One region of the Rossellomorea sp. DUT-2 genome, then DNA from elsewhere that is predicted to be linked to it. Evidence: riboswitches for the same ligand, from Rfam matches in the RefSeq annotation. Region 1 holds a riboswitch; each other region holds the start of a gene.

Evidence for each region. A riboswitch is a leader RNA that binds a small molecule or an ion and turns the genes downstream of it on or off. The one in region 1 is predicted to bind S-adenosylmethionine.
Region 2: it holds a riboswitch for S-adenosylmethionine, as region 1 does, so the genes downstream of both, mmuP (S-methylmethionine permease) here and ACOSV2_RS17025 (methionine ABC transporter ATP-binding protein) in region 1, are expected to answer to the same signal.
Region 3: it holds a riboswitch for S-adenosylmethionine, as region 1 does, so the genes downstream of both, mtnK (S-methyl-5-thioribose kinase) here and ACOSV2_RS17025 (methionine ABC transporter ATP-binding protein) in region 1, are expected to answer to the same signal.

What each region holds. Positions count from the first base shown of each region.
Region 1 covers NZ_JBQPEO010000004.1:359,232-363,515, reverse strand. Annotated here, with positions in the region: gene ACOSV2_RS17040 (carboxymuconolactone decarboxylase family protein) at 1-38, opposite strand, end outside; gene ACOSV2_RS17035 (MetQ/NlpA family ABC transporter substrate-binding protein) at 175-996, opposite strand; gene ACOSV2_RS17030 (methionine ABC transporter permease) at 1,012-1,680, opposite strand; gene ACOSV2_RS17025 (methionine ABC transporter ATP-binding protein) at 1,677-2,699, opposite strand; SAM riboswitch class I at 2,849-2,955, opposite strand; gene ACOSV2_RS17020 (hypothetical protein) at 3,066-3,416, opposite strand; gene ACOSV2_RS17015 (thioredoxin family protein) at 3,695-4,009, opposite strand; gene ACOSV2_RS17010 (toprim domain-containing protein) at 4,015-4,284, opposite strand, start outside.
Region 2 covers NZ_JBQPEO010000003.1:686,078-690,361, forward strand. Annotated here, with positions in the region: gene ACOSV2_RS14410 (isochorismatase family protein) at 1-360, shown strand, start outside; gene ACOSV2_RS14415 (AAA family ATPase) at 409-915, opposite strand; gene nei (endonuclease VIII) at 1,017-1,838, opposite strand; SAM riboswitch class I at 1,977-2,083, shown strand; gene mmuP (S-methylmethionine permease) at 2,176-3,588, shown strand; gene mmuM (homocysteine S-methyltransferase) at 3,557-4,284, shown strand, end outside.
Region 3 covers NZ_JBQPEO010000001.1:359,461-363,744, forward strand. Annotated here, with positions in the region: gene ACOSV2_RS01880 (DUF2087 domain-containing protein) at 1-278, shown strand, start outside; gene mtnA (S-methyl-5-thioribose-1-phosphate isomerase) at 334-1,389, opposite strand; gene mtnK (S-methyl-5-thioribose kinase) at 1,406-2,590, opposite strand; SAM riboswitch class I at 2,707-2,863, opposite strand; gene ACOSV2_RS01895 (carbon-nitrogen family hydrolase) at 2,966-3,748, opposite strand; gene ACOSV2_RS01900 (pyridoxal phosphate-dependent aminotransferase) at 3,871-4,284, shown strand, end outside.

The DNA.
Region 1 (4,284 bases):
AGGGCAGCTTCTGTTGTATTTCTTGGTTCCATCTGCATTTCATTCAGCTCCATTTCTGAAATAGATTCATCGGAAATAGTATGAACCAATAAGGAAATGATTATGTTAAAAAGTTTGGAAGACCTTACAATGAAAAAACCCGATTCTGATCAATATCAGTATCGGGTTTCGATATTATTCACTTACCGGAACGACGGCTCCATCCCATTCTTCATTGATGAAGTCCTGGATTTCTTTCGAACGCAGTGCTTCCACTAGTGCTTTTACTTCCTCTTTGTTTTCATCACCTTTGTTCACTGCAATCACATTCACATAAGGAGAGTTACTATCTTCAATGGCAATTGAATCTTCAAGGGGTTTCAACCCTGCATCAATGGCATAGTTAGAGTTGATGACAACCGCGTCTCCTTCTTCGTTTTCATACATTTGTGGGAGAAGAGCTGCTTCGTACTCATAATCAAATTGAAGGTTTCTAGGGTTTTCTTTGATGTCTTCAAGTTGGGCTTGCGTATTTTCCACCCCATCCTTTAAGGTGATGAGTCCTTTTTTCTCTAATAATGTAAGGATACGTCCATGATCCGATACAGAGTTACTCATTAAGATCGTAGCGCCTTCAGGGAGCTCCTCGAGAGATTTGTGTTTTTTCGAATAAACACCGATCGGCTCAATATGAATTCCGCCTGCATTGACAAAATCATATTCATTTTCCTTCATTTGCAAGTCCATATAAGGAATGGTTTGGAAATAGTTTGCGTCAATATCCCCATTGTCCAAATCTTTATTAGGGAGGATATAGTCTTGATACGTCTCAATTTGCAAGTCGATCCCTTTTTCTTCTAAGACAGGCTTCACTTGTTCAAGGATTTCAGCGTGTGGAATATTAGAAGCTCCTACTACCAATTCCTTTTCGTCATTTCCGGAACCCGAATCACTCCCACATGCTGCCAAGCCAAATATACTAGTTGCTGCTATAACTCCTGCTACCCATTTTTTCATTTCATTTCTCTCCTTTTATCTTTTATCTAATTTATTTGTAAAGAAATCACCCAGTATCTGAATTGCAAACACAATGAGTAAAATCATAATGGTTGCGGCAATCGTCACGTCTTCCCTGCTTCGTTGGAAGCCATCCAAATAAGCTAAGTTACCAAGTCCACCTGCTCCGATGACCCCGGCCATTGCCGTGTATCCAACAAGGGCGATGGCTGTCACCGTAATTCCTGAAATCAAAGCCGGCATGGATTCTGGTATCAGTACTTTCCATATAATTGTGCTGGTCTTTGCCCCCATCGCTTTCGCGGCTTCGATGACGCCTTTGTTCACTTCTCTTAAAGCAATTTCTACCATGCGGGCGTAAAACGGAGCAGCCCCGATGATCAGTGCCGGCAGAGCTGCATTCGCTCCACGGATTGTGTCCAATAAAAACTTGGTGAACGGAATTAACAACACGATCAAAATAATGAATGGAATTGATCTGAACACATTTACAACTGCACTTGTAATCGTATATGTCAGTTTGTTATCCCATAGATTTTCCTTAGAAGTAAGGAAGAGCAAAATCCCAAGGATCATTCCAAGTACAAAGGTAATCAATACAGACATCCCGGTCATATACAGGGTTTCGAGGGTTGCTTCCCACATCTTCTCCCAATCTACATTTGGAAATAAGTTTTCAATCATCCTCTCAACACCTCCACTTGAACCAGTTGCATTTGAGCAAACGCCAATGCATCATTAATGGTTTGTTCCTCCCCGTCAAGGTGAACAAATAACGTTCCATAGGCACCTTTTTGGGTTTGGGAGATTTGACCTTGCAGGATGTTTACGTCTAAGTCAAACTTTCTTATCAGCGCGGTGATGAGCGGCTGCTCAGTTGATTCACCTACAAAAGTGAATTTCAGCACTTTTCCATTAGGATATTGCGTCAATAGGTGGTCAATGGTTGGATCCGTTTCCTTTACTTGCGAGACTTCTCTTACAAAACGCTTTGTCACTTGCTCTTGTGGATTTCTGAACACTTCCAATACATCCCCGAGTTCCACGACTTTTCCCTGTTCCATGACTGCGACACGATGACAGATCTTTTGAATCACGTGCATTTCGTGAGTGATCAAGACTATCGTCAGCCCTAAGCGTTTATTAATATCCACCAATAGATCAAGGATGGAATCGGTTGTTTGTGGATCTAGAGCGGAAGTAGCTTCATCACATAGAAGGACATCGGGATTGTTCGCAAGCGATCTGGCAATCCCCACCCGTTGTTTCTGTCCGCCGCTCAGTTGAGACGGATAGGCATCTCCTCTGCCTTCCAATCCAACAAGCTTCAGTAATTCATTGGCTCTTTGTACTCTCTCTTTCTTTGATACTCCAGCAATTTCTAACGGGAACTGGATATTTTCCAACACAGTACGAGACCAGAGGAGATTAAAGTGTTGAAATATCATCCCTATTGACTGTCTTGCTTCCCGAAGCTTTTTACCCTTTACTTGGGAAACGATTTGTCCGTTCACGTCCACTATTCCATCTGTAGGAACTTCAAGACCATTAAGCATGCGGATCAGCGTACTCTTACCTGCCCCACTATAGCCAATCACTCCAAAAATTTCTCCTTGGGCAATCTCGATATTGACGCCATCAACGGCTGAGATCGGACCGGATTTGGATTGATAGATTTTCTTCACATCTGAAATGGTAATCATGTTGTATTCCACCTTCTTTCGGAGTAAAACGACCCGTTTAATCAGAATTATAGTTGTACTTATCTGATGTTTCCTGCTCCTTTTCTGAAGCAATAAAAAATGCCTTCCTGCGATAAGCAGAAAGGCATAATCATATAGGACTATCCTTTCTCTCATCTTTCAAAGCAAATGCTTTGAGTGAATTGGCACCATTTCAATTTTCATTGACGGTTGCCGGGCTTCATAGGGCACGTCCCTCCACCTCTCTTAATAAGAGTTAAGTATATTATTTAATTATTTGGAATAGTTAAAGACTCTGAAAATTTGCTACAAGAGAGATTCTATCACCGGATATAGTGTGTGTCAATTATTTTTTCTCTTCGATGTTTAAACTTCAATCGGCTCTTTTTCTCTGGATCTCGTTAGCCAAAGGACCGACTCCACAAATAAGAGTGGACGATACCCTCCCCTTATAGCCAGGGATCCGTCCTCAATCAGTTGAGACAACCGTTCTTCCCCCGAAAGTAGAGAAATCAGTGTTTCCTCAACCCCTTCAATGACGAAATGAGCGTCACCACTTAAATCGTCTAATAATGCGCACCTCTTACTCGAAATAATAATGCCGTATATGTCACTTCCACAATCAAAATGAAGAATAAATGGGTTGTCTGGAAATAAGAGTCGTAAGTGATATCTTGAATGACACTGATCTACTAATCCCTCTAAATATATTCGCATGATTACCCTCCCAGTGAAACTTCTATATAATAACAATTCCACTTTTAGGTATTTTACCCTTCAATACTTTCTCGACATGTTTTGAACCGGTCCATCTTATTTGTCGAACAGTAAGAATTTGGATGATGTCTAGTCAAAATATGATGCCATTCGTAACATTTCCCGAGAAATATGTCTTCGTTTGTAGAAAGAAAATGGTTCTATAATTGTATTTCATGAGGAAATAGGTGAAATCAGACAAATAAAAAAGACCTTCTCCTTAAAGGTCTCTTATCCCTCTAACTATCCGCGGTCTTGTTTAGGGTTTCATATAAAAATGGCACGGATTGAAAGGCATAAATCCTTTCCTGTTCGACACCATCCTTAAATAAAAGCAGGCAGGGTACACTTTCGATGGATTGCTCTTCTGCAAATTGGGGCAAGTAATTCAAGTTGGACTTCGTAAAATGAAAGGATTGTGGAAGCTTCTCCACTACGTCAATCATCTTGCTTGCAACCTGACAGGTACCACACATCGGTGTATAAAGATAAACAGCTTCGAACGCATGTTTTTCAATCAATTCTTTTAAAGTTTCGGTACTACTTACCTCAATCAAAACTAGATCATCCTTTTTCCTAGAAATTCTTTATGAACGTCTATATTGGCTCCTATAAGCACTGACGCCAGGTGATACTCCGGTGCTGCGGCCACTTCCTTGTACATACGATCAATATACAAATGTTCAGCTTCTGGAAACTCACGTTTAAATTGCTTGCGTAGTTTTTCACCTGCATCATCAGCATCTACTAATATATAGACATCCCTTTCCAATAGAGCATCAATGAGTTCGTCCATTTTTGTAATGCTAATGGTCCCGTTTGTACAAAT
Region 2 (4,284 bases), on a different contig from region 1:
GTTTCGGACGAGAGTGTGGTGTATGATAAATTAGCGACCAATTCGTTTTACGGTACGCCATTACTAAGCTATTTAAAAGATAAAAAGGTTGAACATGTTGTCATCATGGGATGCCAAACGGAATATTGTATCGACACCGCTGTTCGGTATGCAACCGTTAATGGATTGGACGTAACCCTGGTGGCAGATGGTCACTCGACGAAGGATTCATCTGTGTTAAAGGCTGAGCAAATTATCCAGCACCACAACAAGGCTTTGTATGGTCATTATAACGTGGATCATTTCTCCGACGTCAGACAATCGGATGAAGAGTTGTTTCAGCCCAAGCATGATTTTTATCGGGAGAAATACGGAATGTAGATCCGGAACAAGCCCCTTTTGTCTGGCAAAAAGCAGATGGAAGGGGCTTTATTTCATTATTTCTCTCATTTCGCTCACTAATTCCTCCACAGATTTATCCTCATTAATCAGCTGAAAGTCTGTCCTCATCCCTTTTTCCTTTACCTGTTTGTTGATCTCATTCACCTGTTCATCAGAAACATTTATATGGATGGATTGATCTCTTGACTTGACTCTATGCAGGCACCGTTCATGGTTTGCATGGACCCCAATCGTAACGACTGAAAAATCTCTATTGATACTTTCGAACATTTGGTCAAAGTAAGGCGTCAGTCCTGTGGATTCAAATACGATTTTGTCGTGCATGTCCAAGGCGTGTCGAATCCCTTTTTCGATGGCAGAAAAAACGTCAGATAGATAATCTTCATTGTCGATTTGTCTATCTTTCTTCACTTTCTTTGCCCAATCTTCCACCCTGATAAAGGGGATTCCAAACTTTTGGTCCATCAGGGTCCCGATGAACGATTTTCCGCTTCCTTTTGGTCCGATTAAAAGGTAGATAGTTTTATTGGTCATGGCATACCCCTCCTCCAATCCAATATGTGAATTGTTAGTTTCATTTTATCTTATCACCGGGTTCGCTTTCAATGATAGGGGCGGGGGGGGGGGGGACAGGTTCATTGTCCCTGGCAAACCGGACAAAAATACAACCGCCTCGAAGCAGCGACCGTCTTTTCAATTTCACTCCCACAAATAAAGCATGATGCCCCTTCTCGATTGAATACCCAATGACGATATTTCGAACGCTTCTCTCCTTTAGCTTTTAACTTCTCAACAAGCTCAAGATCGTTTGTAATCCCACCAGTCTTATAGGATTGCTTAATTAAATGAATGATCGCCTCTGATGCTTTCATCAATTGATCTTCCGTACAGTCAATCGGACGAAGAGAAGGGTGGATGTCTGCTGCAAACATGATCTCAGACCTCAAATAATTCCCGATCCCGGCTACAAACCCTTGATCTAATAAAAGTATCGACCACTTTCGTTTGTAGAATCGTTTTTCTTTCATTCTTTGAAGCAATTCATCCGCTGTTACTTCTTCACTCAAAATGTCGGGTCCCACTTTAGAAACGAAAGGATGCTCGGGCACCTCTTCGTCACGGAGGACATCAATATCGGATGCACTGTAAAGAAGTGCCGACTTTTTCTCATTATGTAGAGCAAGCCTTAGCTGTCGGTTGGTTTTCGGATAATTGTACAGGTTCCTGATATACCATTTTCCGTAAAGTTGGTTGTGAGAGTAAATGGTGTATCCGTTGTCAAAGCGGATGAGCATGGCTTTTCCTTTCGTGTCCACTCTCTTCACGATCGATCCTTTTAATAGGTCTTCGTAATCTTCCAAATGAGGGAAGGCAAAGTATACATCTTGTACGGTTTTATTCTTAAGAGCGCGCTCGACTCCATCAGCCGCTCTTCTGATTTCCGGACCTTCTGGCATGGCGGTTTCTCCTTTTTTAGTATAGTTATTCCCTTTTTAATCCTTAATGTAACATTGGGATAGGCTGGGGTACTAATCTATTTCATGGTCTTGACATTATTCCAATATATTGATAAAGTTTTAAAAAATCTAAATATTTTCTTATCCAGAGAGGTGGAGGGACTGGCCCTTTGAAGCCTCAGCAACAGGTCTGTGAAGATACTGTGCTAATTCCAGCGGGTGATTCAAACCCTGATAGATAGGAGCAATCTTTTATTTGTCGGTGACGCACTCGTTTAGGGTGCGTTTTTTGTTTGTTCACCCATTCCTCAATACATTTAGAAGGAAGGGTGTTTGTATGGAAAAGGCAGGACAGAGTTTTAAAAGGAAGATGAAGACGCGGCATTTGGTGATGCTGTCTCTTGGAGGGGTGATCGGAACCGGGCTTTTCTTGAGTTCGGGGTACACGATCCATCAGGCTGGACCGTTTGGGACGATCCTTGCTTATTTGATTGGGGCGCTGGTGGTGTATCTTGTGATGCTTTGTTTAGGCGAGCTTTCTGTCCATATGCCGGAGACGGGATCCTTTCATAGTTATGCTACAAAATTCATTGGTCCTGGAACCGGTTATACGGTGGGCTGGTTATATTGGCTGACATGGACAGTGGCATTGGGGTCGGAGTTTACGGCGGCTGGCTTGATGATGCAGCGCTGGTTTCCTTCGATTAGTGTATGGATTTGGAGCGCGATCTTTGCTGCGTTGATTTTTGTCCTTAATGCGTTGTCAGTGCGGTTTTTTGCTGAATCTGAATTTTGGTTTTCTTTAGTAAAAGTGATTGCGATTGTTGCGTTTATTGTGATTGGGACAGGGGCGATCGTCGGTTTCATCCCCCTCATTCATTCAGAGCCCGCTCCGCTTTTCTCGAATATCACAAGTTCTGGATTGTTTCCGAACGGGGCATTTGCCATCTTGATGACCATGCTTGCCGTGAATTTTGCCTTTTCAGGAACAGAATTGATCGGGGTTGCGGCGGGAGAAACAGAGAATCCATCAAAATCGATTCCTAGAGCCATCCGTACCACTCTTGTGAGATTGATCATCTTTTATGTAGGGACGATTGTAGTATTATCTGCTCTAATACCGAGCCAGTCAGCCGGTGTATTGGAAAGTCCTTTCGTAGCGGTACTTGGTCGGATTGGAATCCCGTATGCCGCCGATATCATGAATTTTGTGATCATAACGGCCATTTTATCAGCGGCAAACTCAGGTCTGTATGCTTCTTCCAGAATGCTATGGTCGCTTTCAGATAAGCAAACGATCTCACCGATTTTTGCCAAATTGACTGATAGGGGAGTCCCTCTCAATGCGATTGTATGCAGCATGCTTGGAGGGGGGCTGGCCTTGCTTTCAAGCATCATTGCACCGGGGACGGTCTACATCGTTTTGGTTTCGGTCTCAGGTCTTGCGGTGGTGATCGTGTGGATGAGCATTAGTGCTGCCCAATTTCTATTTCGAAGACAGTACATAAGGGAAGGAAACGATGTGAAAGACCTGGCTTATCGGACGCCGCTCTATCCACTCGTCCCCATTGCGGCATTTCTGCTTTGTCTCGCTTCCTGTATCGGCATTGCCTTTGATCCCACTCAGAGGATCGCCCTTTATTGCGGAATCCCGTTTATCGCCCTTTGCTATGGAAGCTATCATATAACACAATACGTAAAGAAAAGAGGAACAGGTTATGTCGAATCAACTGAAGCTGAATCCCATTGATGCTATTTTACAAAAACATTCCCCACTTATTTTAGATGGAGCGTTAGCCACAGAGCTGGAAACCCATGGCTGTGATTTAAACGACCCCCTTTGGTCTGCCCGTGTACTCCTTGAAAAACCGGAAGCGATTGAGAAAGTTCATGCTGATTATTTCCGTGCAGGAGCCGATTGTGCGATTACAGCCAGCTACCAGGCAACGGTGGATGGTTTTCGAAAGCGCGGAATAGAGAAACCGGAAGCGCTGGAATTAATCCGAAAAACGGTTACTCTTGCCAAACAGGCTCGGGATGGCTTTTGGAAGGAAGATAAGGGAAATTCGAATCGGCCGAAACCAATCGTTGCAGGTTCTGTAGGACCATACGGGGCATACCTTGCTGACGGCTCTGAATACGTTGGGAACTATGGAGTAAGCGATCAACATTTAGCAGGTTTCCATTTTCCCAGAATCCAGGCACTAGTGGAGGCGGGTGCTGATTTGTTGGCATTCGAAACCATCCCGTCCTTGCAGGAGGCAAAGGTACTCGCGTCACTTTTGAAAGAATTTCCGGATACCTGTGCCTGGCTGTCTTTTTCATTAAAGGATGGAAAGACGATAAGTGATGGAACGGGGATTGAAGAGTGCACGCGTGTGTTCAATGACGATGAACAAATCGCTGCGATTGGGGTGAATTGTGCACCGATTATTGCGGCCAAAGA
Region 3 (4,284 bases), on a different contig from region 1:
AAAAGCAGAAGGTGATGAATAATTTCCTGGAGAAAAATGGGCGAATTAAAAATATTCCTTCGCAACAAAAAAAGAAATTATACATCCTCGAGCATATGGTGGAAGGATTAAAAGTGGGAGAAAAATATAAGGAGAAAAATTTGAATGAATATATTCAGCAATTTCATGAAGACTTTGCAACCTTAAGAAGAGAATTTATCATTCATCAGTTTATGTATCGGGAAAATAGCATTTATGAAGTGAATCCTAGGGAAATGTGGGCCTCGACAAAGTTATAGGGGTAATAATATGAAAGTCAAAAGAAGAGCAGGAATCTCGTGCTCTTCTTTTCGGCTATTGTTCAATACCTATGGTTTGTTGGATACTATCCTCGAAGCAAGGATACAGGACACCTTTTTCCGTGATGATGCCGGTAATCAGTTCATGAGGTGTAACATCGAATGCAGGATTATAAACATGAACGTTCTCTGGAGCGATCAACGTCCCGGCGATCATTGTGATTTCTTCCCGGTTACGCTCTTCTATGGGAATATCGTCTCCGTCTAAGCTGGAAAGATCGAAAGTAGAAGAAGGAGCAGCGACATAAAAGGGTATATTAAAATGTTTACATAAAATGGCAAGCGTGGACGTTCCGATTTTATTTGCCGTATCCCCGTTTGCAGAAATCCGGTCAGCCCCGACAATGACGGCCTCTACACCTTTTTCCTTCATTGTATGGGCAGCCATGCTATCTGTGATGAGGGTGACATCTACCCCTGATTGCTGTAACTCCCAAGCGGTCAGGCGGGCTCCCTGCAGAACGGGCCGTGTCTCACATGCATAAACCTGAAATGCTTTTCCTTTTTCTCTTCCTAAATGAAAAGGGGCCAATGCAGTACCGTATTTACTCGTTGCAATGCTCCCGGCATTACAGATGGTCATTACGATTTGTTTATCCTTCAATATACTCAATCCATTTTCCCCTATATGACGGCACACTGCCTCGTCTTCTGCATGAAGCTGGATGGCAGCATGGAGTAGATTGGTTTTCGCTTCATTAACAGAAGAAACTGTCTCTAATACCTTTTCCAACCGGTTCAAAGCCCAAACCAGGTTGACTGCTGTAGGACGTGAAGCGGCGAGATATTTTTTCTCGCGTTGAAACAGATCGATGAATCCCTCTAACGTTTTCACTTCATACTGACATGCAGATTGGGCTAAACCGTAAGCAGCCGTAAGGCCAATGGCAGGTGCACCTCTCACTTTCAGTGTGATAATCGCATCATAATACTCTTCAATGGTCGTCAGTTTAATGTATTCAACTATGTTAGGCAATTTTTGTTGATTAAGAATCAGTAAATAATCTTCATGCCATTCTAGTGAAGTTGGAATGGACAATGTTTGTGTCATGATAATCTCCTTTTGGTTATTCAGAATGGGACTTTATTACGGATAGGAGCTCTTCGATCGAATGGATCTGTTTTCGTTTAATAATGAGTTCCTTACCGAGTGTCAAGCAGGTCCGTTTTGCCTGTAATCTTCGTTCTTTATCCGGGATAGCATCCAAATCTTCAACATGAGCGAGGCCTATCGTTCTTCTGATGCATTCACATCCTGCAAAGCCGATGCTCTCCTGGAAGCTCTTCTCCAATACATATTCAAGGTAGCCATTCACTTTTGTGTAGGCGTCTCCGCTTTCTTTCCAATGGCGGGAGAACGCAGTGGAGAAGACGTTCCACGTATTCTCGATGTGATAGAGAATCGTTTCCTCCTCATCAGGTTTTGAAACGGCCTGGAAAATAAGGTTGGCAAGGAACTGCCCGATATCAAAGCCAATCGGTCCATAAAAGGCAAACTCGGGATCAATCACTTTCGTTTGATTCTGATCTACAAAGATGCTTCCCGTATGAAGGTCTCCATGAAGAAGGGCCTCTCCTTCAGTAAGAAAGCTCTTTTTCAATTTGGCCACTTCGAGTTTCAAGGTGAAATCATCCCATAAATGTTGGACGTCCCGGGAAAGCTCTTCTTCAAATTCATTGGTTTCACTATTGAAGAATGGATCCGTGAATACAAGGTCCTCCGTGATTTTGCACAGCTCAGGATTTGAAAATTCTTTCACGTATTCCTTTTTCTTAAAAGGATGAAGGGCATAATCAGAGGTGAAATATAAGGTATTAGCTAAAAATGTTCCAATGTCATGGGAGAGCTGGGGATACTTTTCTCCTTTGATAAGGCCGGCCCGGGCAATGGTCAGTGCGCTCAAATCTTCCATGACTGTAATCGCAAGTGTCGGATCAGAGTAGTACACTTCAGGAACGAGATCCCCTACAAATGATCGCTGAAGCTTTAGGGCACTCGCTTCTATTCTTGCCCGTTCGATTGTCAACGGCCAGCTTTCGCCTACAACCTTCGCATATGGAAGGGCTTGTTTGATGATGATTCCTTTACCTGATTCCCGTTCTAATACACGAAAGACCAGATTTAAATTCCCGTCTCCAATTTCTTCACACGTTAAGAGAGTGCTGTCTTCAAAAATCCTTAAGCCAATTGCCAGCGCAGTTGCCGACTTTTCAGTAAGTGGTTGATATGCATTGAGTTTCGTAATCGCCATTGTCGTTCCTCCTTATAGTACAGTCACATGGAGACTGTGTTGTGGAGGCTTTTCCGTGGCATAAGAAAAGCCTCTTTCCATGTTCGAAAGAGGCTTGAAGAAGATATCTTCGTCGCCTCTTATCTCTCAGAAAGACAATCTTTCTGTTGGAATTAGCACCGTGCCTTACTGGATCATTCAATCCGGCGCATGCTGCGCCCCGTTTTACAACGGAATTATGGTCGGTTGCTGGGCTTCATAGGGCCAAATCCCTCAGCCAGCTCTTGATAAGAGTTGCGTAAACTATTTAATTGAACTTTCAGAATGTTTCATTTGATTTGAATAGTACCATCGAAGTATTTTCCATGTCAACGTTTTTTTGAAAAAAGAACCTTTTTAATAAAAATCCGGTCTTCGATCCTGGAATATCGGAATCTGTTTTCGGACTCGATCCACTTCCTGTAAATTGATTTCAGCTGAAACCAATTCTTCCGTTTTTGATCCCTTTGAAAGAATTTCTCCCCAGGGATCGATGATGAGGGAGCAACCCCCAAATTCATTGTTCGGGTCGCTTCCCACCCGGTTGCAGGCGATCACGAAGCATTGATTTTCAATCGCTCTTGCCCTTAAGAGGGTCTGCCAGTGATCAATTCGTGCTGCCGGCCACTCTGCTACGACATAAACAACCTTGGCACCTAGTAGAACTTGTTTTCTGAACCATTCCGGGAAACGGATGTCGTAACAAATCAATCCGGCCATCTTTGTGTCTTGTAGGGTAAAGATGCCATCTTCATGCCCAGGAAGTAAATAATGATGTTCCTCCATCAGCTTAAACAAGTGGAGTTTCGAATACTTTTTCACCAACTCGCCCTTTGAATTCGTAACTAAAAGGGTGTTGGATACCCCATCCTGCGTTTTCTGTGCAACAGAACCACCTACAATGTGAATGGAATATTTCTTTGACAGGGCAGACAGGAAGGAGGTTGAATCCTTTGCTCCTTCATCAGCGATTTCATCCATTCTTGTAAGGTCATATCCAGTCGTCCACAGCTCTGGGAGCACAACCGTATTACAGCCGTCGTCACTTGCTTTTTTCACCCAGTTCTCTACTTTTTTCTTGTTTTCTTCCGGGTGTCCGAACACAATATCCATCTGAGCAAGACCTATCTTTTGAATCATTTCTTTCACCTCATTAATGACTTTTTGGAATTTAATCCTTTACATTCTTTATTTCCCGTTATATCATTTGTGACTAGAATTTGAAAGTAATTAATTTTCAAAAAAATGTAGTGGGTGAGTGTATGAAAACCTTTGGTAAGGCAAAACGATTAGATTTATTACCTGAACAATTTTTCGCATCCCTCGCAAAAACAGTGAATGCTGTGGTCAAAGAGGGACATGATGTCATTAATTTGGGCCAGGGAAATCCGGATCAACCGACTCCTCCACATATTGTGGAGAAATTGACAGAAGCAGCAGCTTCCCCGTCCAATCATAAGTATCCTCCATTTCGCGGCTTATCGTCCTTTAAAGAGGCGATTGCGGCTTTCTACCTGCGTGAATATGGTGTGGAATTAGACCCGGAAACAGAGGTAGCCGTTCTGTTCGGAGGAAAAGCCGGGTTAGTTGAAATCCCTCAATGTTTATTGAATCCTGGTGATGGGGTATTGGTGCCCGATCCCGGTTATCCCGATTATTTATCAGGGGTAGCATTG